DNA from 2 places in the Paeniglutamicibacter sp. ORCA_105 genome. Region 2 is predicted to be linked to the other one. Evidence: riboswitches for the same ligand, from Rfam matches in the RefSeq annotation. Region 2 holds a riboswitch; the other holds the start of a gene.
The links. A riboswitch is a leader RNA that binds a small molecule or an ion and turns the genes downstream of it on or off. The one in region 2 is predicted to bind guanidine.
Positions count from the first base shown of each region.

Region 1: another riboswitch for guanidine. It lies ahead of ACIPUB_RS14075 (DMT family transporter); the one in region 2 lies ahead of ACIPUB_RS02895 (multidrug efflux SMR transporter).

Region 1 covers NZ_JBIXLM010000029.1:64-11,926, forward strand. Annotated here, with positions in the region: gene ACIPUB_RS14055 (anthranilate synthase component II) at 1-613, opposite strand, end outside; gene ACIPUB_RS14060 (hypothetical protein) at 610-777, opposite strand; gene ACIPUB_RS14065 (class E sortase) at 789-1,550, opposite strand; gene ACIPUB_RS14070 (cell division protein CrgA) at 1,732-1,983, shown strand; gene ACIPUB_RS14075 (DMT family transporter) at 1,980-2,294, opposite strand; guanidine-III (ykkC-III) riboswitch at 2,317-2,379, opposite strand; gene ACIPUB_RS14080 (DUF3817 domain-containing protein) at 2,451-2,960, shown strand; gene ACIPUB_RS14085 (ArgP/LysG family DNA-binding transcriptional regulator) at 3,011-3,919, opposite strand; gene ACIPUB_RS14090 (LysE/ArgO family amino acid transporter) at 3,989-4,609, shown strand; gene ACIPUB_RS14095 (GNAT family N-acetyltransferase) at 4,645-5,610, opposite strand; gene ACIPUB_RS14100 (rhomboid family intramembrane serine protease) at 6,191-7,051, opposite strand; gene ACIPUB_RS14105 (peptidylprolyl isomerase) at 7,305-7,850, opposite strand; gene ACIPUB_RS14110 (hypothetical protein) at 8,108-9,013, shown strand; gene ACIPUB_RS14115 (DMT family transporter) at 9,118-10,023, opposite strand; tRNA gene ACIPUB_RS14120 (tRNA-Ala) at 10,166-10,238, opposite strand; gene ACIPUB_RS14125 (DLW-39 family protein) at 10,291-10,407, opposite strand; tRNA gene ACIPUB_RS14130 (tRNA-Ile) at 10,448-10,521, opposite strand; gene ACIPUB_RS14135 (DUF3566 domain-containing protein) at 10,643-11,269, opposite strand; gene gyrA (DNA gyrase subunit A) at 11,266-11,863, opposite strand, start outside.
Region 2 covers NZ_JBIXLM010000004.1:19,908-31,770, forward strand. Annotated here, with positions in the region: gene ACIPUB_RS02870 (CaiB/BaiF CoA transferase family protein) at 1-996, opposite strand, end outside; gene ACIPUB_RS02875 (GntP family permease) at 1,026-2,471, opposite strand; gene panD (aspartate 1-decarboxylase) at 2,880-3,302, shown strand; gene ACIPUB_RS02885 (long-chain-fatty-acid--CoA ligase) at 3,351-5,039, shown strand; gene ACIPUB_RS02890 (metallophosphoesterase family protein) at 5,128-7,029, opposite strand; guanidine-III (ykkC-III) riboswitch at 7,219-7,286, shown strand; gene ACIPUB_RS02895 (multidrug efflux SMR transporter) at 7,298-7,615, shown strand; gene ACIPUB_RS02900 (DUF302 domain-containing protein) at 8,156-8,566, shown strand; gene ACIPUB_RS02905 (matrixin family metalloprotease) at 8,590-9,471, opposite strand; gene ACIPUB_RS02910 (ATP-dependent Clp protease ATP-binding subunit) at 9,672-11,863, opposite strand, start outside.

The sequences.
Region 1 (11,863 bases), on a different contig from region 2:
ACGCGTGCTGCGCGGCGCCGGTCAGGCCGAGAGATTCCAGCCAGTTCCCCAGCATTTGGTAGCCTCCCTCGGTCAGGACAGACTCTGGATGGAACTGCACGCCCCAGAGGGGTGCGTTTCGGTGTGCCAGGCCCATGACGATGCCGTTTTCCGTCTCAGCGGTGATCGACAGGATCTCGGGAATGCTGGCGCGCACTGCCGCCAGCGAATGGTAACGGGTTGCAGTGAACGGGCTGGGTATGTGTGCAAAGATCGGGTGCCCGGTGTGGACAACGGGCGAGGTCTTGCCGTGCATGAGCTCCTGCGCGTGCGTGACCACACCGCCATAAGCCTCTGCCAGGGCCTGGTGTCCCAGGCATACCCCGAGCATGGGCTTCATCTGCGCACCGCACCACTGGATCACCTCGATGCAGACGCCGGCTTCGGCAGGGGTGCCCGGGCCGGGGGAGACCAGGACTCCGTCGCGGGCCTCGGCCAACTCGATGACCTCCGCCACGGACAGGTCGTCGTTCCGGATCACCGTGGTTTCGGCGCCAAGCTCTTGCAGATAACCCACCAGCGTGTAGACGAAACTGTCGTAGTTGTCGATCACCAGGATCTTGGGGGTGGTCACAGCAGCATCAGGCCAATCGTCGATTCGGTCCACGGACTGTACTGGCTCAGCCACGGGAAGACATATGTCATGAGCAATAATACGACGCCTGCGATCAGCGCCGCCGCCAAGATGACGCGGAACCACAGCGGTCCGGGGAGTTTGGAGAAGATCCATGCATACATGTGTGGTGTTCCTAGTTTTCCATCGTCTTTTTCACCAGGTTGGCGATTTCCTGCGGGGGTCCTGCATCGGCTGGACGCCAGGACTCCAGTTCCGCGTAGGCGATGATGCGCATCCGGGTGGTGAATGGCGGATGGCAACTGGTCAGCGTCAGCGTGGAGGCCGTCGGATCGACACCCGGCTGGTTCGGAACAGGCAGGAGCACCTCGTTCTGCGAGGGGTGAACGATCTCGGTGTCTCGCCACTCGTAGGTGTAGAACCCCTTGCGTGTCTGGAGATGGATCTTGTCCCCGTCCTGGAACTTGTCGATGTTCCAGAACACCTGGCCATGGGTCTGGCGGTGGGCAGCAACGGCAAAGTTTCCGGGCTCGCCCGGCGCCTGCGTCTGGGGATAGTGGCCGATGCCGACGGTGTTGAGCACATCCATTCCGACACCGTTGGTCACCGGCTGGGCGAAGTCCTTGCCGAATCTCGGGATGTAGAAGATCCCGAAGGTTTCCCCATCGGGGATCTCGGTGATCGGCGCGGGACCGAAATCTTCATCCGCAATTGCCGGCCCACTCAACGCGTCGGTTCCCCCGTCCGCCAGATCCTGGACGAATTCCGAGGTCAGCTGGGATTGCGTGCGACCGGCATCGATGTTGGTCCACCAGAGTTCCCAACCGACGAAGAGCAACATAACGATTCCGAGCGTGATGAGGATTTCGCCAAATATCCCCATGAGTCGCTGGCCGGCCGTGACCTTTGCCCGCGTCCGCAATGCGGATCGTGTCATGCGAACTTCCCTCACTGTCACTTGGAGCACCGGGAAACCCTGTGACGTCCAGTTTGAGCGGATAGTATTGGATGTAAGCGTGGCGGTGGGAAGAAAACCTCGCCGACACACAGTGACCAGCCTACCGTTCGGACACGTACTCGTTGGATCGTGTCGGCGCCTGAAGACTCGAGGAGCAGCAATGCCTGAATCCAAGACACGTCGGAAAAACCGCAAGCCACATGACGGCGACCATTCCCAGACCTATGACAAGCCGTTGCCCAAGTGGTACAAACCGGTCATGTTCGGCCTGATGATCCTCGGCCTGGTCTGGATCATGGTCTACTACATTTCCCAGACCGTGCTTCCGATCCCCGACATCGGCGGCTGGAACATCGTGATCGGATTTGGCGTGGCCATGATTGGTTTCTTCATGACCACGGGGTGGCGCTAGCTCACGGCCTTCAGACCGACGATGCAGCCAACCAACCCGATCATCAGCAGGACCTTGACCACGCTGAAGGTCTCTCCGCCGAAGACCATGCCGTAGGCCACCGCAAGGCTGGCCCCGATTCCCACCCAGACTGCGTAGGCGGTTCCCGTGGGGATCTCCTTCATTGCCCAAGCCAGGCCGGCCATGCTGAGAAGGAGACCCACAGCGAAAACCACGGTGGGGACGAGCCTGGTGAATCCCTCGGAGGCTCCCAGGGCAACTGCCCAGACCGCCTCGAACAGACCTGAGATGATAAGTACTATCCACGACATGTCGTAAGCACCGATTCCTTTCGGTGGCCGTCTTGTCGCTGTCCGGGTACGGCTCCCTCGTCCGGGGGCGCTGGTGCGCCATGGACAGCCTAGCAATTCGCCTGGGCCCGAAAACGCACCGTACAAACCAACTTCCAGAAAGGCATGCCAGTCCCCATGCTTCGCCCCGATCTCACCCGAGGTTCTTCCTCCGTTGCCGCCGCGCCAAAATTATCACCGAAGCGCCTGTACGGATTCCTGGCTGCCGCCGAAATGGTGACCTGGGCGTTGCTGATCATCTCCATGGTCATCAAGTACGGAATTGGACCGGAAATCTACGTCCGCATTTTTGGAATGGTCCACGGCGTGGTTTTCATCGCCTACGGCCTGGTGACGCTCTTTGTCTGGGCCAATGAGCGCTGGAGTGTAGCCCGTGGCGTGCTGGGCTTGGTCTCGGCGGTCATTCCCTTTGCCACGCTGCCATTCGAACGGGCAGTGTTGCGGCGGGGGCTGCTCAGTGACACTTGGCGGCTGGCACCTGGCGGGGAAGCGCCACAGGGGCCTATCGAGAGACTGCAGGCAACGGCGCTACGCAGCCCTTGGCTGGCGGCAGCTGTTGGCCTAATCGCGGTCGCGGCCATCACCGCAGCACTTCTGGTCATCGGCCCTCCGGGCGGGACAAGCTAGAGCCGTTCTGGTTCCGAGGTGGACCACGGGTCGCGTTCCTGCCGGAAACCTCAAAATTCCTGGCGCAGGCCGGCGGCCCCCGCAGCATCCAGCACCAGACCGGTGAGCAGATCCAGTGCCACCGAGGGAACCTTCCACCGCTGCCAGTAAAGAGCGACATCGCTTGTCCACGCCTCGTTGATGCATACCAGCGATCCGTCACGTGGATCCTGGACCTCCGGGATCATGCCCCAACCCAACGACGCGACCACGGCTGCCACGTACGTCCTCGAGTCCGGCACGAAGTGCTCCGCAGGCGTTTCGGCGATCCGCGTGCCTACGACCTTTCGGAGTAGCGCCCGTTGCAAGTCATCGGTCCGATCAAAACTCACCATTGGCGCAAATGCGAGCTCGGCCCCTGGATCGACACCCGGGAGCCAGCGATCCATGAAACCTGCACTGGCCATGGCTTGATAGCGCATGGTTCCCAGATACACCGAAGAGCATCCCTGCACCGGGTTGCTCTTCGTCGTCACCGCTCCCATGACCTGCCCCGAACGAAGCAAGGCGGTGGAATGGGACTCGTCATGGCGCAGGATCTCGCAGTTCATGACGTCTTGGGCAGCCAGGCCTCCAAGAACCGGTGCGAACCAACCGGCCAGCGAATCGGCATTCACGGCAATGCTGAGTTCCGTTCGCCGGGGTACATGGTCGGGCGTTGCGTCCAATCCGAGTGAGCGATGCGCCTCCGTGGACAGCATTTGGATCTCTCTGGCCAAACGAAGCAGCACGTCCCCACTGCCGGTGGTGCGAATCGGTCGCGAACGAATGAACAGCACACTGCCGGCCCGTTTTTCCAGCGCTTTGAGACGCTGGCTGACGGCCGACGCGGTGATGTTCAGGTGTCCTGCCGCTCGCTCCAGGGTTCCGGCGTCGATCACGGCCTTGAACGTTTGTAGTTGCTCCGTGGAAAAGTCCATAGTTAGAAATCCTAATGGACCCTAAGAATCTTTAGCTCGACACGTCTTTGCTGGTTCGCCTAATCTCAGTTGGTGACGTTCATTCCCTTTATATCCGGTCTGGCCACTGGCCTCTCCTTGATAGTTGCCATTGGTGCCCAAAATGCGTTCATCCTGCGACAGGGGATCCGAAAGGAACATGTCGGCCTTGCCGTGCTGATTTGCCTCGTCTCGGATGCCGTCCTGATTTTTGCCGGGATCGCCGGACTGGGTGCCCTGCTGTCGATCGCCCCGTGGTTTATTGACGCGGCCCGGATCGGTGGAGCCACTTTCTTGCTCGTTTATTCCTTCTTCGCTGCCCGGCGGGCGCTCAGCCCGCGGGGGATGGACACAAGCGCATCGACGCCGCCAACCCCGCGGCGCACTGCCGTCCTGACGGCGCTGGCATTGACTTGGCTCAACCCGCATGTCTACCTCGATACGGTCATTCTCCTCGGCTCGATAGCCGCAGCCCAAGGCGACCCTGGGCGCTGGGTCTTTGGCACGGGCGCGACGCTAGCCAGCATTCTCTGGTTCGTCGGCTTGGGTTTTGGGGCACGCTACTTGCGTGGGTTCTTTGCCAGTCCCCGATCCTGGCGCATCCTAGATGCCGTCATCGCGACGCTCATGGCAGTACTGGCCATCTCGCTGCTGTTCCCGCTCATTGGCTGAGAACGGGTTGGAGCCCCGCCGTGCATCGTAGCTATTCAACGGGCCCGGACGATCTTTCGATACATCGTCCCCTGCCGAACCAGCTCAAACCCCAAGAGTCGGTACAGCCCCGCCGCACCGGTTGGGCTTTGCGCGTCCACCGACAGGTCCACCTTTGTATAACCGGCGTCAAATGCCGTCTGAACAGCCTTAGAGAGCGCCCAAGCCGCATACCCTCGACCGCGTGACGAACGTGCCGTACCCACGCGAGATATGTACAGTTCTCCCGGCACCCATTCGGCCGCCAAGACGTAGCAGAGAGCCGTGGTCGGAACCGAGCCGCCGTCCGCTTGCAGCAGCACCTGGGAGTACGCTCCCCGGAAGGAACGGGATCCGGTCATGGCCGCCCATTCCTTGACACTCTTCGGGGTCGAGCCCCAATGATCGGCGAAGGCCTCATTGTCCAGGAGCCGAACCGACTCGGACAAGCTGGGAGAGTATGCGACCAGCCGCGCGTCACCATAGGCCGCCACAGGGCGTCCCCGGGGCCTGAAACTGTCAGGCAACACGGACATGTCCTGGAAATAGCGTGCCGGCTCGTACCGCCTGCTCCTGGCCATGGCGCCAGCACCATGGCCTGGGGCATTCCCCCACACATCGATGGTGAAGTCGATCTTGGGGAGTCGTTCCGCCATCTTCTGCGCTGCCCTTGATTCAAGGGTGTCCATGATTCCGGACCCGTGGCCGCGACGGCGGTACTCGGGTGCGATGCCCCCGTCGATGGAAACCCGCCCACGGCCGTCGCGCAGCTGCTCACCGAGGCGGAGCTGGCCGAACCCGATCATGGCATCGCCGTCCCAGAGTCCAATCGTGTCTTGTGGGGGGTCCACTCCAGGCTCGTCCAGTTCCTCTGCCAGATCCTCGACTTCGTAGAATTCCCCGGTTTCATCGAACGCTGCCAAGCGGTTGGTCAAGGCTGCCCACGCAGCGACATGCTCGGGGTGGATCCAATCCTGGCGCATTGGGACTCTCCGGTATGGGGATGCACCCGGTGGGTGCGGAAACCTGATGAGCACCATTTTTGCAGTTTTCCCCCACTAATCACAGGGCGAAGTGGGCGGGGGAGTGGACGCGAAACTTAGTAACATGCTGTGCACGAAAGTTATCCACAGGTGGGGACAAAGCTGTGGGTTCAACCTTTTGGAGCGCCAATTTCGCGGTTTGGGCGGCCTCGCGGGGTGTGAATTACATGTGCGTAAGTTATTAACACTGTGGATAAGCCGTGTGGACAACGGACGGGAAACCCTCCTCGAAGTGCCCGGATTTCCGCGCAATCTCACGGATTCGGTTAAATTTTCGACAAGTACGCTCCGCCGGACCTTCGAATCGGACCCTCAACACTTCACAGGTTGTGCACTAAGTTATCCACAGGTGTGGATGAAATTGTGAATACTTGCCAAAAACTATCCACAAACGAGACGGACCGGCGTCAGCGCGGGCGCTGGAGCCGGTCCGTCTCTTATGAATTACATGGTTGTGAGTTATTAACAGTGTGGATAACCCATGTGGACAACTTTTATGGCCAGCGGGCCTATTTGGCTGTCAGAGTCGAATGTTTGCGGCACCGTAAAAAGTCAGCGCACATAGCAACAGAACCAACAATGCAGTGCCGGCCCACTGCATCAGGGCCTGCTGCTTTCCCTTGGGCGCGTGGGCCATGACGGCTGCCGTTGCAGCACCGACCACCAGTCCGCCCACGTGGGCCTCCCACGCGATACCAGGGATGATGAAGCCGATGGCCAGGTTGATCGCAATCAAGATGACGATCTGCATGGTTTGGACTCCGCGTGCGCGGAGGAGCACAAACATCGCGGCGAAGAGCCCGAACACCGCACCGGAGGCGCCCAGAACGGGAACCCGTGGATCGGTGATCAAGAGCACGGCGACGGAGCCGCCAAGACCGGAGGCCAGGTACAGGGCCAGGAAGCGCAGCCGCCCCAACATCGGTTCCAGCACGCGACCGCAGATATACAGCGCGTACATATTGAAGGCGATGTGCCCAATGAAAGTCGTGGAGTGCGCAAAGGTCGAGGTGAGCATGCGCCACGGCTCGGGTTCCAGATACGGGCTGGTGTACAGCCCTGCGTACACAACGTAGTCACTGAAGTCGCGCAGTATCATTTGCAGGGCGAAGACGACCACGTTAATGGCGATCAACACATAAGTCACCAAGGGGCGGCCGTCCGTCGCCTTGCCGCCAAAGACCGTACGGGTGCTTGGCAACTGCTTGTTGGCCTCGCGCACGCAGTCCACGCACTGGGTTCCTACCGCCGCCGTGACTTGGCATTCGGGGCAGGCCGGACGCAAGCAGCGTTGGCAGGTGACATACGAAATCCGGTCGGGGTGCCTGGGGCAGACGGGTGCCTGCGCGGCCTGGTTCGGGTTGGACAGTCCATATGACATGGAATCGATGCTCCTGGGTAAGTACGTTCGTTGCCCCGTTGCCACGGGACGGATTACAGGCGCGGCGGTGCACGCGCCGGGACCGAGTATGCGCACGTCGCAAGACGTGCGTGCCGGGCAAAAGCAAAAGGCCCCATCCATCCGTCCCGCCGCCGTCCCTCACCTTGCAGGGCGAGGTGAGGGACGATGCGGCGGGGCGGCAGATGGAGCCTTCGACGGTCAAAGGCGCATGAACCGCGCCCGGACCACGGGCCTAGAGTGCGGTGACGTCGATGCTGCTGATGGAGACGTCTTCGAGCGGCTTGTCGCGGCCGTCGGTCGGAACGACGTTCAGCTGGTCAACGAGCTTGCGCGAAGCTTCGTCGGTGACATCGCCGAAGATGGTGTGCTTGCCCTGCAGCCAGGTGGTCGGGATCGAGGTGATGAAGAACTGGGAACCGTTGGTACCCTGGCCCATCTGGATACCTGCGTTGGCCATGGCCAGCTTGTAGGGCTCGCGGAAATCAAGCTCGGGATTGATCTCGTCGTCGAAGCGGTAGCCCGGTCCGCCCGTGCCCTGGCCCAGCGGGTCGCCGCCCTGGATCATGAAGTCGGAGATAATGCGGTGGAAGATCGTGCCGTTGTACAGCGGGGTGTTGACCTTCTCCTCGCCGTTGCGCGGGTCGGTCCAGGTCTGTTCGCCGGTGGCCAGGCCCACGAAGTTTTTCACGGTCTTGGGGGCGTGGTTGCCAAAGAGGTTCACGACGATGTCGCCCAAGTTGGTGTGGATGGTGGCTGTATGCGTTGGGATTGCAGTCATACAGTCATTCTTCCATGAGCGCTCTAACCGCCGTTGCGAATGGCTACGCGTTCAGTGAACACGGCCACACGATTGTTTATAGGTCGGTCAGGTAATGGCTGTAAGCCAATCGTAGGTCGTAGGCTAGGACGAAGCTTACGAAACGATCGAAGGGGTTCACTGTGAAGTCAGAACGTATTGCTCGAGACTTTGGTGAAAGTGTTGCCACTGGTGCCGAGCAGGCATTGGATTGGGCAGCTCCAAAGGTGGACACGGCCGTGAAGTGGGCCGTTCCTCGTATAGAAAAGGGCATCGAGACGGCATCCCCGAAGATCCAGGAGAGCCTGAACTGGGCCGCCCACGAGCTTTCGGAGACCGTCGCGCGGGTCACTCCCATGATCCAGGAGTCCCTTGAGCGCGTGGGTCCACGACTCTCCGCGGCCATTGACGAAGCCACCCCCCGGGTCCAGAAGGCCGTTGACCGTGCCACTCCCGCGCTGAACGAGGCGCTCGAGAAGGCGACGCCTGCCCTCACCCATGCGCGCAATGTCGTTCTCAACGATTACCTGCCGGCGGCCAACGAAAAGATCGGTCAGGCGGCCGAATTCACCACGCGCAAGCTTGAGCAGGCCAGGGTTCCCGAGGCGCTTCACCAGGTTTCCGAAAAACTCACGCCTAGTCCTGAAACCGTCGAACGTGTCCAGAACAGCGCAAGCGCTGCCGTGGGCCGAGTCAGCAAGGAGCTGAACAAGGTGCAGAAGCCTGCGAAGAAGAAAAAGGGATGGCTTGTCGTAGCCGTCATTGCCGCCGCAGGCGCAGCGGCCGTGGCTGCTTGGCGTGCCTCGAAGCCCATCGACGACCCGTGGAAGACCCCGGCACCGGTGGAACCGACCACCGTGCGCGCAAGCGGCCCGGTGGAAGTCCCCGCCAGCGTGGAGGAAGTCCGCGACGAAGTGGCCTCATCGGCAGCCGCCGCCAAGGAGAATAGCTCAGCTCAAGCCGACGAAGCGGTGGCAGACAACAAGAAGCAGCTTTCCGAATCGGCTGAGGAAATTTCGGAGGCGGCCACCACCGCCAAGCACAAGGCAGAGGCAAGCCTGGACTCCAGCGAAGCAAGGGTCGCCGAAGCCGAGGCTTCCAATGGGGACACCGCGCCAAAGCCGGGTCCCCGCACCAAGAAGTAGTTTCGGTCGGTCCCGGGGCATCCGCAACGGATGCCCCGGGCAGACATAGAGCAACAGGGCAGCACGTGGTCTTCACTGCATCCGGCAACCCGGGATGCGATGGATCAGGTGGTGCCCTGTTCCTTTGTCAGCGGTTCCACGAGGGCCTTGCTCTGAGCGTGCGCCTGTCCCCGCACGACAAAGAACAGGCCGACAAGGATTACCGCCAGCCCAAACACCGTTCCGGCCGGCAATATCTGCCCCAGGAACAATGCGGCCAGCAGGGCCGCCCCCGGGATTTCCAGCAAGATCAGGGTGGAAACGGTGAGCGGGCCCAGCGAACTCAGCAGATGGTTCAGGGCCGAATGCCCGAGGACCTGGGAGCAGAGAGCCAGTGCAAGGATGCCGATCCATCCGTTGAGGTCGAATCCCCAGACCGGTTCGCCGGCCAGCAGGCACATTACCAAGAGCAGGACAGAAGTCAGCCCGTAGCAGATAGTGGTGTAGGAACTGGTACTCATGGTCGCGCGGGCCTTGGACCCCGCCAGAGTGTAAGCGGCGGCCAGGACGCCGCCTATGAGGGCCAGCCCGTCACCGATAAGTGCCTCCGTGCCCGACCCGATGTCGAACCCCGTGATCACCAGTACGCCGGCGAAAGCCAGCAGCACTCCCAGACCGACCCTCCAGCCATACCTTGTTCCGCGCAGGGATTGGAACAGCGCTATCCACGCAGCTTGCAGGCACACCAGTGCTGTGGATGCAGCGACGGTGGTCATTCGGATCGACGTCATGAAGAAGGCGAAATGCAGCGCAAGCGAGAGGGCGGCGAGGGCGCTCCATCCCCATTCCCGGCGGCGCAGCCGGCCGAAACCGCGCCGATCCTTCACCAGTGCGGGCACGGCCATGACGGCAGTGCCTATGGCATTGCGCCACAAGGCCATGGAGAGGGCGGGAACCGCCGGGAACGCGGCAATGAGCGGCCCTGAAGCAGCAACTCCCAGGACGCCCACCAGGGCCAGTAGAAAGGTCACCTGCCCACTCTATGGTTTCGCGTGCCGGGCCACCGAATGCGGCAGCGGGGGAGCCGACAACCCCCAAAGCTCACGATCCGGCTGGGCGCGAGTGTTAAAGAATAAAAGACCCGGAACTGGCGTTCCGGGTCTTTTATTTCGGTGGAGACTAGGGGGGTCGAACCCCTGACCTGAAGCTTGCAAAGCTACCGCTCTACCAACTGAGCTAAGTCCCCGTATTTTGTTGTGCATCAACTTCTTGCATGGCAGGTTAGCCCTGCCCCGAATTCAGGATACCTTATCGGTGCCCTGGCTCCAGGTGGCCTTTTCAGCCGTGGATCCCTTGTACTTACGATAACCAATAACGCCCGCGGCTACTGCCACCAACACCAGAAATTTCCGCATGGAGATTTCCTTTCAACTATCGTTCGGACGAGGGAATCCGTGGGCGTACCTGGACTTGAACCAGGGACCTCTTCGTTATCAGCGAAGCGCTCTAACCGCCTGAGCTATACGCCCTCTATGTTCCCGCCGGGAACGAGATAAAACTTTACCCGAGAAACCACCAAAGAAACAAATCGGCCCCCAAAGGTCCCTTTATCAAGGACTTTGGGGGCCGTCTTTGGCGTGTTTCCGCTAATTAATCGTCGGTCAAGGTCACGCCAATGCCGCCGACCAGGGTCGACGAGAGGTTGTAAAGCACCGCTGAGAGCATCGACAGAGCCGTGAGTAATACCACATTCACCACGGCGATGATGGTGGCAAACGAGGCAACCTGGCCCAGCGATGCGATTTCCATCAAATCGAATCCGGTTTCGGAGCCGATGATTTCGCGCAGCAACCCGTTGACGGCCTCGAAGATGCCGGTCAGGTCAAGCACCGACCACAGGACGACGCTTGCAACGACGGTAACGATGCCAAGGGCAACCGAGAGCAGGAACGCCATCTTCAACACCGACCAGGGGTCGACCTTGGAAATGAGCAGGCGTGCCTTGCGGACCTTGGCCTTGGGCGCCGGGCGGACCAGCTGCTGTGGGCGTCCCTGCGCCGCGCCGGCGGGGCGCGGTGCCCCGGGCCGCGGTGCCCCGGGGCGGGGTGCGCCGGGGCGGGGTGCGCCTGCGGGGCGCTGCGCTGCCGAGGGCTTGGGCGCAGTTCCTGGTCGGGGCGCACCGGCGGGGCGCTGTGCCCCTACGGGCGCCTGTCGTGGCGGTGCGGGACGGGTACCACCAGTGCCGCCCGCCGGGCGGGGCGTATTCGGGGTGCTCACGCGTTACCTCCGTCGTTGGTGGCCTCGTCGTCGTGCCCAAGGTTTTCCTCGGTTCCTCCCGGGTTTTCATCACCCGGAAGGGCCTCGGAGGCCGTTTCTTGTGTCTTTTCCGCGTTCAACGGTACTGCATCTTCCTCGGCGTTCTCTCCGAGGCCGCGCTCGGTGTTCTTCGCGACGGCGATGATGCGGTCCTTCTTGTCCGGCTTGGCAAAGATGACGCCCATGGTGTCGCGGCCCTTGGCGGGAACCTGCGAAACGTCCGAGCGGACCACCTTGCCGCCCTCCATGACCACCAGAACCTCGTCCTCATCGTGGACAATCAGCGCGCCGACGAGGTCGCCGCGGTCCTCGGCGAGCTTGGCTACCTTGATGCCGATGCCGCCGCGGGACTGCACGCGGTATTCATCCACGGAGGTGCGCTTGGCGTAGCCGCCCTCGGTGACGACAAACACATAGGAATCGTCGGTGACCACGTCGGCGGCCAGCAATTCGTCTTCCTCGCGGAACTTCATGCCGGTGACGCCGCTGGTCGCGCGTCCCATGGGGCGCAGTGCCTCGTCGGTGGCGGTGAAGCGCACCGACTGCCCCTTGCGG
Region 2 (11,863 bases):
TTCGGCGGTGTAGATGGGTCCGGCGGGGACGCCGGCGGCGTCGAGCATCCGAAGCGCCTCAACCGAGGGCAGCGTTGCCGTCCACACGCCGATGGCCGCGTCGAGCTCGATGCGCCGTTCCCAACGCTCGGCGTTGGACTGCAGGGACGGGTCGTTGCCCAGGTCCGGGCGCCCGATGGTCTCCATGTAGCGGCGGAAGATCGCATCGCCGTTGCCGGCCACCACGATGCTGGCACCGTCCTTGCAGACGTAGGCGTTGGACGGGGCGATCCCCTCCATGCGTCCGCCCACCCGGCTGCGCCTGTCTCCGTAGGCGCCGAGGTCGGGGATGAGCGACTCCATCATGGAGAACATGGCCTCGTGCAGGGCCACGTCGATGACGCGTTCGGCCAGCGGCACCTTCACTGCGGTGCCGCGGCGGGTTTCGCGTTGGAACAGCGACATGACCGAACCGAAGGCCGCGTACAGGCCGGCGATGGAGTCGCCGATCGAGACGCCGACGCGCACCGGGGCGCGGTCCGGGTCCCCGACGAGGTTGCGGAATCCGCTGAAGGCCTCGGCGACGGCCGCGAATCCAGGGCGTTCGGAAAGCGGGCCGGTCTGGCCGAAAGCCGAGATCCGGGTGATTACCAGGTCGGGATTGGCCGCATTGAGGACCTCGGGGCCCAAGCCCCACTTCTCCAGGGTTCCCGGACGGAAGTTCTCCAGCAGGATGTCGCACTGCTTGACCAGGTCCAGGACGGCCGTTCGTCCGGCGTCGCTGCGCAAGTCCAGCACCACGGACTTCTTGTTGCGGTTGATTGTCCGGTAGAGCATGGACACGCTGCCCTTTTTCAGCCGCCAGTTGCGCAGCTCGTCGCCGGTTCCGGGGCGCTCGACCTTGATGACCTCGGCGCCGAAATCGGCCAGCAGGCGTCCGGCGGTCGGGGCGGCAATGTAGTTTCCGAGTTCCAGGACCCGGACTCCGGCCAGTGGGGCAATATCTTTTTCAGGCAATTGGGGGACTTCCTTGGGTGTGACGGTGGCTAGATGAAGATGGACAGGACCAGGACCACGAGCATGGCCACGACCGAGGCGACGGAGACCCCGAAGGTGACGGTCTTCAGCGCTCCCCTGACGGATTGGCCCAGAAGCGACTGCAGCAGCCAGAAGGTGTTGGAGGTGACGTGAACCATGAACAGGGAGCCGGCACCGGCAGCCAGGGCAATGAGCACGGGGTCGATTCCCAGGGCCGGTGCGATCGGTGCGAGCAGGCCCGCCGCGGTGATGGCGGAGAGGGTCACGGATCCGACGGCGATGTGCAGGATGGCGGCGATTCCCCAGACCACCAGCAGCGGGGCCACCGCGCTCGCCGTGAAGAAGCCACCGAGGATGTCGCCGAGCCCCGCGGCCGCGACGGTTGCAGCGAGGGAACCGCCGACACCGGTGAGCAGCAGGATCTGGCCGCTTTCCTTGAAGCCCGAGGCAATGGCGTTCTCGACGCTCTTTTGGCCGACGGTGTAGCGGCCGACCAGAGTGGTGCCGATCAGGCCAATCAGCAGCGCGACCACTGGGTTTCCCACCAGTTGCAGAGGGGCGAATTCCGCACCGAGGATATCCACCAGTGCGCCGCCGGCAATGAGTGCCAACGAGACCAATAGCGGGGTGAAGAGCAGGAGCAGGGGTGCTTCGCGGGGCGTGTGTTCGGCCACGACCACGGAGCCCGGGTTCGCCTGGGGCCGGGTGCCCTCGGGCGCGGATCCTGCGGTGGTGGAGGAAATTCCGTAGGCGTCGGGGCCGTGGGACTGGCTTGGCTGGGCCTGCGGGAAGTCCTCTTCTTCGAAGATGTGCTGCTCGTCGCGGTCCGACTTCCAGAATCCGCGCTTGAACAGGAACGTCATGATGGCAATGGAGACAACGATGGTAGGTACGACGACCAGGAATCCGAAGATCAGCATCTTTCCCAGGGGCACCCCGAGCAGGCCGGCCAGGGCCAGCGAAGCAACGCCGGGAACCATGAAGACGATGCCGCACTCCAGCGCGATGGCCATGGCCGCGGCCATGCGAGCCGTGCCGAGTTTGCCGATTTTCGGTGCCATGCGTCGGGCCAGCGGCGCGGAGATCACCAGCAGCACGTCAAGGAAGATCGACTGCAGTGCTGTGCCGATGGCCAGAGCCATGGTGTAGGGAAGGGCCTTGGGGCCGAACACGCGCAGCAGGTGTTCCACTAGGCGCCGGATGGCCCCCGTCTCATTCAGGATCGAACCCATCAGTACGCCGAACGCGATCAGCAACCCGACTTCGACCATGATCTCGCCAAAGCCGCCGGTGATGGTTTCGATCGTCTTGGTGATACCCAGTCCCGTCGACAGGCCCAGGTACAAGGAACCCAAGACCAGGGCGATAACGGGATTGACCTTGAATCTCACGATCAACAGCACGGTGGCCAAGACGGCCACCGCGGTGTTGATCAGAATCGCAGTTTCTGACATGAGTTGATCCGATCGTGAAGGAGGGGAAAGCCTACGTAAAGGGTGACCTGCGCCACGCCACTCAACCCATAGTATGGGTTGAAGCTCACTATGTAAACAATGCGTTGTGGATTGATCGCCGTACCGAACACCATGAAATTCGTCCTCGAGTGCAAATCGACGTCGAACCTGCATCTCCGGCAATCCACGGACTGAGGCGGCTGTATTCGCAGGAGCCGCGGGATATGGGCAGCACTTCAAGGTTCTGGGCCGCACGGGGCATCCGAAGTAAGTCACAGACAACCGGAAGCCGGCGCGTCTACAATGTCTTAGGCGCCGGAACACTCACTGCACCAAGCCGGCGGCCCGGGGCGGGCATCCAAGGTTGAATGCCGACCCCTGCACAACCCCCTCCAGGAGATCCCCCCTATGCAGCGAACCATGTTCAAGTCCAAGATCCACCGCGCCACCGTCACCCATGCGGACCTGCACTACGTCGGGTCCATCACCATAGACGCCGACCTGCTGGACGCCGCGGACATCCTGCCCGGCGAGCTGGTCTCGATCGTCGATGTCACCAACGGTGCCCGGCTGGAGACCTACACGATTGCCGGGGAGCGCGGATCCGGGGTGATCGGCATCAACGGTGCAGCTGCGCACCTGGTCAACATCGGGGACCTGGTCATCATCATCACCTATGCCTCCATGACCAATGCCGAGGCCCGCGCCTTCAAGCCCTCGGTGGTGCACGTCGATGAGAACAACGCCATCCTCGCGCTGGGATCCAACCCGGCCGAGGCGCTTGCGGACGGCCTGGAAACCCCGCCGTTCGCCATCTTCGTCGACGCCTGAGAATCCGCCGAGTCGTTCCCGGTCAACCAATAGCGGCATGATGGGAGCATGGAGAATACTGCCGCGCACCCCTGGACCAAGAACTACCAGCCGGGCGTCCCGGCCGAGATCGAGCTCCCCACCGAATCACTGACCGCGATGTTCGAGCGCTCCGTCGCCGAGGCGGGGGACAGCCCGGCCACCGAGTTCTTCGGGAAGCGCACCAGCTACCGCGAGCTCGGAGAGCAGGTGGAGCGCGCCGCCGAGGGGCTGCGCCTACTCGGAGTCCGTGCCGGAGACAGGGTCGCGCTGATCCTGCCCAACTGCCCGCAGCACGTCGTGGCGTTCTACGCGGTGCTGCGCCTGGGCGCGGTGGTCGTGGAGCACAACCCGCTCTACACCTCGCGCGAACTGCGCCACCAATTCGAGGACCACCAGGCCCGCGTGGTGATCGCCTGGGACAAGGCGGCCGAATCGGTGCACCAGTTCCCCAAGGACGTGCGCATCGACACCGTCGTCTCGGTGAACCTGCTCGAGGCGTTCCCCGCCGTGAAGCGTCTGGCACTGAACCTGCCGCTCAAGAAGCTCCGCGCATCCAAGGCGGCGCTGACCGCCCCCGCCCCGGGGACCATGACCTGGAAGGACCTGCTCAAGGCCGAGCGGATCGATGCCGCCCATCCGCGCCCGGCGGTCGGGGACCTTGCGGTCATCCAATACACCTCCGGGACCACGGGCCACCCCAAGGGCGCCATGCTCACCCACTACAACCTGTATTCCAACGCGTTGCAGGGCGAGGCCTGGATGGCCGGGGCGCAGGAACGCAAGGAAATCCTTTACGCGATCCTGCCGATGTTCCACGCCTTCGGCATGACCCTGTACCTGACCTTCGGCGTGAAGAAGCAGGGTCTGCTGGTGCTCTTCCCGAAGTTCGACCCGGACCTGGTCCTGGCGGCGATGAAGAAGTCCCCAGCAACCGTCTACTGCGCGGTCCCGCCGATCTACGAGCGCACGGCCATGGCTGCGAAGGAAAAGGGCATCTCGCTGCGCTCGGCCAAGTACTGCATTTCCGGGGCCATGAACCTGCCCGATGCCGTGGTCGAACTCTGGGAATCGGTCTCCGGCGGCCTGCTGGTGGAGGGCTACGGGATGACCGAGTCCTCACCGGTGGCCCTGGGCAACCCCTTCCACCCGACCCGGCGCACCGGGACCATCGGGGTGCCGTTCCCCTCGACGGACATGAAGGTCGTGGACTTGGATGACCCGTCGATCGAGGTGGCCCAGGGAAATCCCGGCGAGTTGCTGCTAAAAGGCCCACAGGTGTTCGCCGGTTATTGGAACAACCCGGAGGAGACTGCCAAGACGCTCACCGCCGACGGCTGGTTGCGCACCGGGGACGTGGTGACGGTTGATGCCGAGGGCTTCACCACGATCGTGGACCGGGCCAAGGAACTGATCATCACCGGCGGCTTCAACGTCTCACCCACCGAGGTCGAGTCCGTGCTGCGCGCCCACCCGGACGTGCGCGACGCAGCCGCCTTCGGCAAGGCGTTGGAACGCGGCGGGGAAATGGTGGTTGCCGCCGTGGAACTCGAGCCCGGGACAGAACTGGACGAGGAAGGCCTGCGCGAGCACTGCCGCGGACAGCTGGCGGGCTACAAGGTGCCCAAGCGGATCGTGGCCATCGAGGCGATGCCGCGCTCGATGCTCGGCAAGATCTTGCGCAAGCAGGTCCGTGAGCAGGTCTCGCCCGGACTGTAGGCGGCCGGAAGGCACCCACAGCGAAGCCCCGGCGGGCAACACGGCGTTTTTGCCGCGTTGCCCACCGGGGCTTCATGGTTGAATCCGGCTATTTCTTGGCGGTGCCGTCGGCGCCGACGGCGAATTCCACGACGTCGTCGTAGATCCGCCGTTCGGTCTTGACCAGGTTGTAGTCCTCGTCCAGGACCGGGAAGAGGTAGACCGGGCTGAGCTTGATCTTCGCCCCGTCGCCCTGCCGGGCGATGTCGATCTGCAGGTGGCCATAGTGCAGGCCGCCGTCAAGAAGCTGCGGGGTTCCGCTCTCGTCGGTGGCCCAGGTTTCGGGCTGGTTGGCCGCGGCGGACCACTTCGAGTGGGTGTTGAAGCGCAGCGGCTCATACTCGCCCTTCTCGTTCTTCACCAGCTGCTCGCCGCGCAGCCCGTCGGAGGCGACGCCCACGTCGTAGGAGTGGAAGCCCTGCCCGTCGCCGTCACCGTCGACCCAGGAGCGCTCGAACATCTCGTCGTGGCCGGAGAGCACCGTGGCCACCCCGTACTTCTCAAAGAGCGGAGAGTAAGCGCGCATGGCGGTGCCGGACTGGTTGTCCGCGTGTTCGTGGTTCGGCGGCGTTCCGTGCACGCCCGAGGAGTATGCGGCGTGGTGGAACTGGACGATGACGATCTGTCCCTGTTCGCGGGCCTCGGCCAGTTGCTGCTCGGTCCACTTCCACTGCTCGCCGCCGACCGACATGTTGGGCAGGTCTGAATCCTCCGTGGTGGTGCCCGCGAATAGTTCGGTGTAGGCCTTGTCGTAGTCCGCGTCGGTGAACTCGCCCGGGGTGTCGGTGGAGAGGTTCTCCGCGGTGAGGTTGGAATCGTCGCCGGAGAAGGGTTCGCCGGAGAGGGTGCCAGTCTTGGTGTTCTCGTCAGGTTCGCCGTTGGTCGAGTCCAGGGTGAGCACCGTGACCGGCCCGTGGTCGGTGCGGTAGTAGGAGCCCTTGGCCGCCGGGTTGGCGGCGTCCCCGTCGTTGTCGAAGTAGGAGAGGTACTTGTTGCGCGAGATCACTGCCGGGGACTGGTCTTCCGGGGTTCCATAGCCGCCGTTGATGCCCGCATAGGTCTCCCAGTTGCCTAGCGCCGTCACCAGCGGGACGTTGGAGGCAAGGTCGCCGTGGTCGCCGGCGAAGTAGCCAAAGAATTCGTCCCAGGCAGGCTGGTAGCCCGCGCCCTGGACCAGGTCGCCGGCGATCAGCATCAAATCCGGGTCGGCCGCCTCGATCGCCGCCATGTTTTCGCGCATCGCGGTGTCCTGGTTGAGCGGGTAGCGAAGCGTGAAGTCGCCGTAGCGGGTGGTGGAGCCGAACTTCTGCGCCCAGGCGGAGTCGGTTCCGGGACGCTGTTCGGATTCGGGCGTGTACCCGTTGACCGGGTTCAGTTCCCACTCGCGGTGCTCGACGCGGCCCATGGGTTCGGTCTCGGAGTCGGAGAACGCGATCAGCCGCAGGTCTTCCCACGCCTCGGCGTCGGGTGCGGTGGTGAAGGTGCCCTCATGGCGCTTGCCGCCCTGGTCGACGGTGTAGTTATAGTCCTTGCCGGCCTTCAGTCCCTCGACGGTGAGCGTGTGCTTGTAGTTGGTGTTGGCCTTGAGCCAGGAACCCTTCACCAGGCCGCTGATGCTTTGGTCCAGTTCTTTCTGGGTGTATTCCATCAGCGGCATGTACTTCGGGGCCGAGGTGATCACCCGCTGGTTGCCCGCGCCCTGGCCTTTGCCGTTGCCGATGCCCGGTCCGGCGACGGCCAAGGTTCCCGGGTCGGCCGTTTCGCTGATCCAGCTGATGGTCATGGCGTCGGACTTCGAGTTCTGCAGGTAGGGCAGCACGCGGAAGCCCGGCTGGGCGTCGCGGGTGCCGACGGTGCTGTTGGCCGGTGCGGTGGTGGCGCCGGCCGGTGTGGCCAACAGGGGAGTGGCCAGAACGGCGAGTGCCAGGGCAGCGGACAGGGACTTCTTCATGTTTTGCCTCACGGTGCGGTGTTGGATTGGCGCGGCCGGGGGAGCGGCGCGCGACCCCATCCTCCCCGACCCTCACCAACCGAAGATGGCGCACCGGTGAACATGCGGTGACCGCGGGGAGCCCTGTTTATGCGGGCGTTCCGGCTCCACGTCCGCCTTGCCCCGGAGCTGCGATGTGTGCGAATCTGGGAAGAACCCTCATGACACGGGTTCCGGACGATGGGTGCCGTACCCGGTGTGCGACAAGACGGCCCGCGAGGAGTCAGTCATGTCTTGGTTTATTCTCATTGTTTCCGGCGTTCTAGAAGCCGTTTGGGCCACCGCGTTGGGCAAATCCGAAGGGTTGAGCCGGTTGGCGCCCACCGTTGTATTCGCCGTGGGACTAGTGTTGAGCATGGCCGGCCTGGCCTATGCGATGAAGGAACTGCCACTCGGTACCGCCTATGCGGTATGGGTCGGAATCGGTGCGACGCTGACGGTCGTTTACGCGATGGCCACCGGCACCGAGACGATCTCGATCCTGAAAGTGCTCTTTCTGCTGATGATCATCGGCGGCGTTGTTGGCCTCAAGTCCCTTCACGCCTGAGCTCGGTTCATCGCAACCTCGATGGGCCGTAAAGGGTCCGGCGGTTCCCGGATGCTCGCCTGTTGTGCGAAGTTTTCACGCATCCCTTGCCTGGTTCGCCAGGAGGAGCATAGGTTTGGGGGACTGTCGGGCGTTTCCTTGGGGGAGAAGCTATGGATCACTATGAATGCTTGGGGGTGGGACGTGCTGCATCGCCCCACCAAATCAATGTCGCTGCCAGGTTTGCCTTATGGCGCAATGGCACCAACGCTCTTGAGTGCCGGCGAATCATGGCTGCATGGTTCGTCGTGGGGGACCCGAACCGACGGTTCGACTACGATTTCTGGCTAATGTGCAACCCTGGACCCACGGAAACCTTCGTGCCTGTGGAACGAAACACCGCCACGGAACAGGTGCCATGAATCGAACAACCCCCAGGCAGTGCCGGGCGTGGTGATTGTTGGTCGAGGGGCAGACAGCGTCTTGGATCGCGGCTAGGCTGGGCCGCAAACACCGGCAACCCGACGCGCGCGGCGCTGGGGGAGCGAGAGGACCACTGACATGGGCTACACGCACAGCATCACGGTTTCGCTGGACTGGGAGGAAGCAGTGGCCCGCACCAAGGATGCACTGGGGCGCCAGGGCTTCGGGGTGCTGACCGAAATCGATGTGCGCGCCGTCCTGACGGCAAAGATCAGCGCCGAATCGGCCGATCGGATCGGCGATTACCTGATACTTGGGGCGTGCAATCCGCATCTGGCCAATCGGGGATTGCTCACCGAGCCCGAACTTGGGGCCTTGTTGCCGTGCAACGTGGTGGTCCGCAGGGCACTGGACGCGACCGAAACCACGATAGAGGCCATTGACGCGCAGGTCCTGTCCCGCATTAGTGGCAATCCTGCCATTCGCGAGGTAGCCGCCGATGCCGATACCCGCCTGAAGGCGGCGCTGGACCAGTTGCGCGGCACCTGAACGATCCAACTCCTGGTGTCGATTTAGAGTTGCGGAACGCAGGCGCCGGCGCCCAGTAGGGCAAGGCCCTCCCGGTCTCCTTCTGCCAGTGTTGTCCGGTCATTCCGGCCGCCGTACATCAGCTGGTCCGGTTCATCGACATGGTCGAGTCCCAGGACGTGCCCGAGTTCGTGGATGACGACCGCACGGACCAGTTCGGCACCTCCCGGATATCCCAGGATCGGGACCAGCCCCGGGGCATCCAGCATCACTTGTCCGGCCACGTAGACGAAGGGGTGCCCGGGCGTGTGGGCGTATTCGCTTCCGCCCAGGCCGCCCACATCCCCCGTCAATCCGGGTGTTTCCTCAGGGTCGGACCAGGTGAGCAGAACTGGCGCCCAGCGCTCCCCGTAGCGCCCGGGCTGGTACCTGTCCCGTTCCCTGCTTGGCCCCTCCGCCGTGGGGCCGTCATAAACGAAGCGCAGGCCGCTGGCTGCCGAAACCTCGGCGACCGCCTCGTGGATCAGGACCTCGCCGCCGGCCGGGGAGTTCTCCGGACGAATCACGTAATGGACGGGGCGGCACGGATCGTAGGCGACGAAGTCCTGCCGGGGGTCCGGGGATTCCTGCAGCCGGAACGCGCCGGAACCGGTACCGGCCGGCGGCTTGCCCAGTGGTTCGGCGGCTGCCTCGACGCCCGGTGGCGGCACCTTTGACCAGGGAAGCAGGGGAACGAGCGCCGGCATGATGTGGCGGTCCAGGATCGCGGGGCTGTAGTAGAGCCCAACCAGCAGCGTGATGACCAGTCCGAGGTTCCATGTGCGGCGAACAGGTCTGGACCTGCGGCGTCTGGCGGGTCGTTTTCGCCCGGTGGCGCGGTTGCGGGATTGTAGCGCTGCCGCCCGGCGCGCTTCCTGGTCAAGCACCCATGGTGGAACCCTCCCGCTCCGCGGGCGCTGATCCTGGTTTGCAGGCCAGGGATTGCGGTTCCATTTTTTCTCGCGTGGCATTTAACCCCCAAGGTTTGTGCCTGTGCGGGGCTCCCCAGCCCCACACAACCCAGCATAGGCCGAAGACGCGACAAAGGGGGCGGGATTCTTCCCGCCCCCTTTGTCTTCGTTCCCGGCTACGCCGCGAGTGCAGCTTCCCGGCCGGCCGAAACGTGCAGGCCCGATTCGTCGGCTGTCACCGTCACGGTGCCTCCCGCGCCCAACTCGTCGGTGACCAACAGGTCGGCGACCCGGTCGTCGAGTTCGCGCTGGATCACCCGGCGCAGCGGGCGGGCACCGAACTCCGGCTCGTGGCCTTCGGCGGCGATCCAGCCGACAGCCGCCTCGTCCACCTCGAGGCCGATGCCGTTGGCGGCAAGCCGGGCCTCGGTGCGGCGCAACTGCAGCCGCACGATCCCGCGCAGCTGCTCCGCCTCCAGCTTGCGGAAGAGCACCGTCTCGTCGATCCGGTTCAGGAACTCCGGCCGCATGGTCTCACGCAGCCGGCCCATGACCTTGGCGCGCAGCTCGCGCTCGGAGCCGGTGCCGGAATCGCTACCGAAGCCCAGCGGGGCGCCGCGGCTGGCCAGGAACTCCGAGCCGAGGTTGGAGGTCATGATGATGACGGTGTTGCGGAAGTCGACGGTGCGGCCCTGCCCGTCGGTGAGCCGGCCGTCGTCGAGCACCTGCAGCAGCAGGTTGAACACGTCGGGGTGCGCCTTCTCCACCTCGTCCAGCAACACGACCGAGTAGGGACGACGGCGGACGCGTTCGGTCAGTTGCCCCGCCTCGTCGTAGCCGACGTATCCCGGAGGAGCGCCGACCAGCCGCGAGACCGTGTGGCGCTCGCCAAACTCGCTCATGTCGAAGCGCACCATGGCGGACTCGTCGCCGAAGAGCGAGGCCGCCAGCGCCTTGGCCAGCTCGGTCTTGCCCACGCCCGTGGGGCCCAGGAAGAGGAAGCTGCCGACCGGGCGGTTTTCGTCGCCCATCCCGGTGCGGGAACGGCGAACCGCCTTGGCAACGGCAGTCACAGCATCGTCCTGCCCGACGACCCTGTCGTGGAGCTCGTCCTCCAGACGGGCCAGGCGTTCCTTGTCGTCCTCCGTCAGCCGCGCGGCGGGGATGCCGGTGGCGCGGGCGATGACCTCGGCGATCTGGGCTTCGTCGACCACCGCGTCGGCGGTGCCGGTACCCGACTCCTCGGTCTCGGCCAGCCGGGCAGAGATTTCCTCGGCCTCGTCGCGCAAACGCGAAGCGTCCTCGTAGCGTTCCTCTGCCACCGCGCGGTCCTTGGCGGCTGCGAGCTCGGCTATCCGCGACCTCAGGGCCACGGTGTCGATGCCCGGTCCGCGCTTGAGGCCCAGCCGGGCACCAGCGGTATCGATCAGGTCGATGGCCTTGTCTGGCAGGTACCTGTCGGTCACGTAGCGGGCCGACATTTCCACCGCGGCGCGGATCGCCTCGTCGGTGTAGGTGACACGGTGGTGCTGCGCGTACCTTTCCTTCAATCCGTGCAGGATCGCTACGGCGTCCTCAATGGAGGGCTCGCCGATGGTCACAGGCTGGAAGCGGCGTTCCAAGGCTGGATCCTTCTCGACCTTGCGGTATTCGGCCAGCGTGGTGGCGCCGATGAGGTGAAGCTCGCCGCGGGCCAGCCGGGGCTTGAGGATGTTGCCGGCATCCATGGATCCCTCGCCGCCTCCGCCGGCGCCGACCACGGTGTGCAGCTCGTCGATAAAGACGATCACCCCCCCGTCCTGCGCGGCGATCTCGTCCATGGTCTGGGTCAGGCGCTCCTCGAAGTCGCCGCGGTAGCGGGTGCCGGCGACCATGGCCGGCAAGTCGAGCGCGATCACGCGCTTGCCCGCCAACTGATCCGGCACCTCGCCGGCGACGATGGCGCGGGCGAGGCCCTCGACAACGGCGGTTTTCCCGACGCCGGCCTCGCCGATCAGGACCGGGTTGTTCTTCGTGCGCCGGGCCAGGATCTCGATGGTCTGCTCGATCTCCTGCGTGCGGCCGATCACCGGGTCCAGCCCGTCCGCGGCGGCCCGGGCGGTCAGGTCCATGCCGAATTTCTCCAGCAATGGCGTCTCACCCTTGGCGGGCTGCTTGGCCTCGGCGGATTTCCGCTGGGTCGGAGCGGCACCGGAAGGTTGTTGTTCGGCACCCTCGGCCGCGGCCTGCAGGGACTGTGGAGTGACCCCGGCGGCGCCGAGCACCTGCCCGGCGGGGGATTCGGTGTTGAGCACGAATGCCAGGAACAGGTGTTCGGGATCGATATAGGTTGAGCCGAAGGCCCGGGCGACCTGGTAGGCGTCCAGCA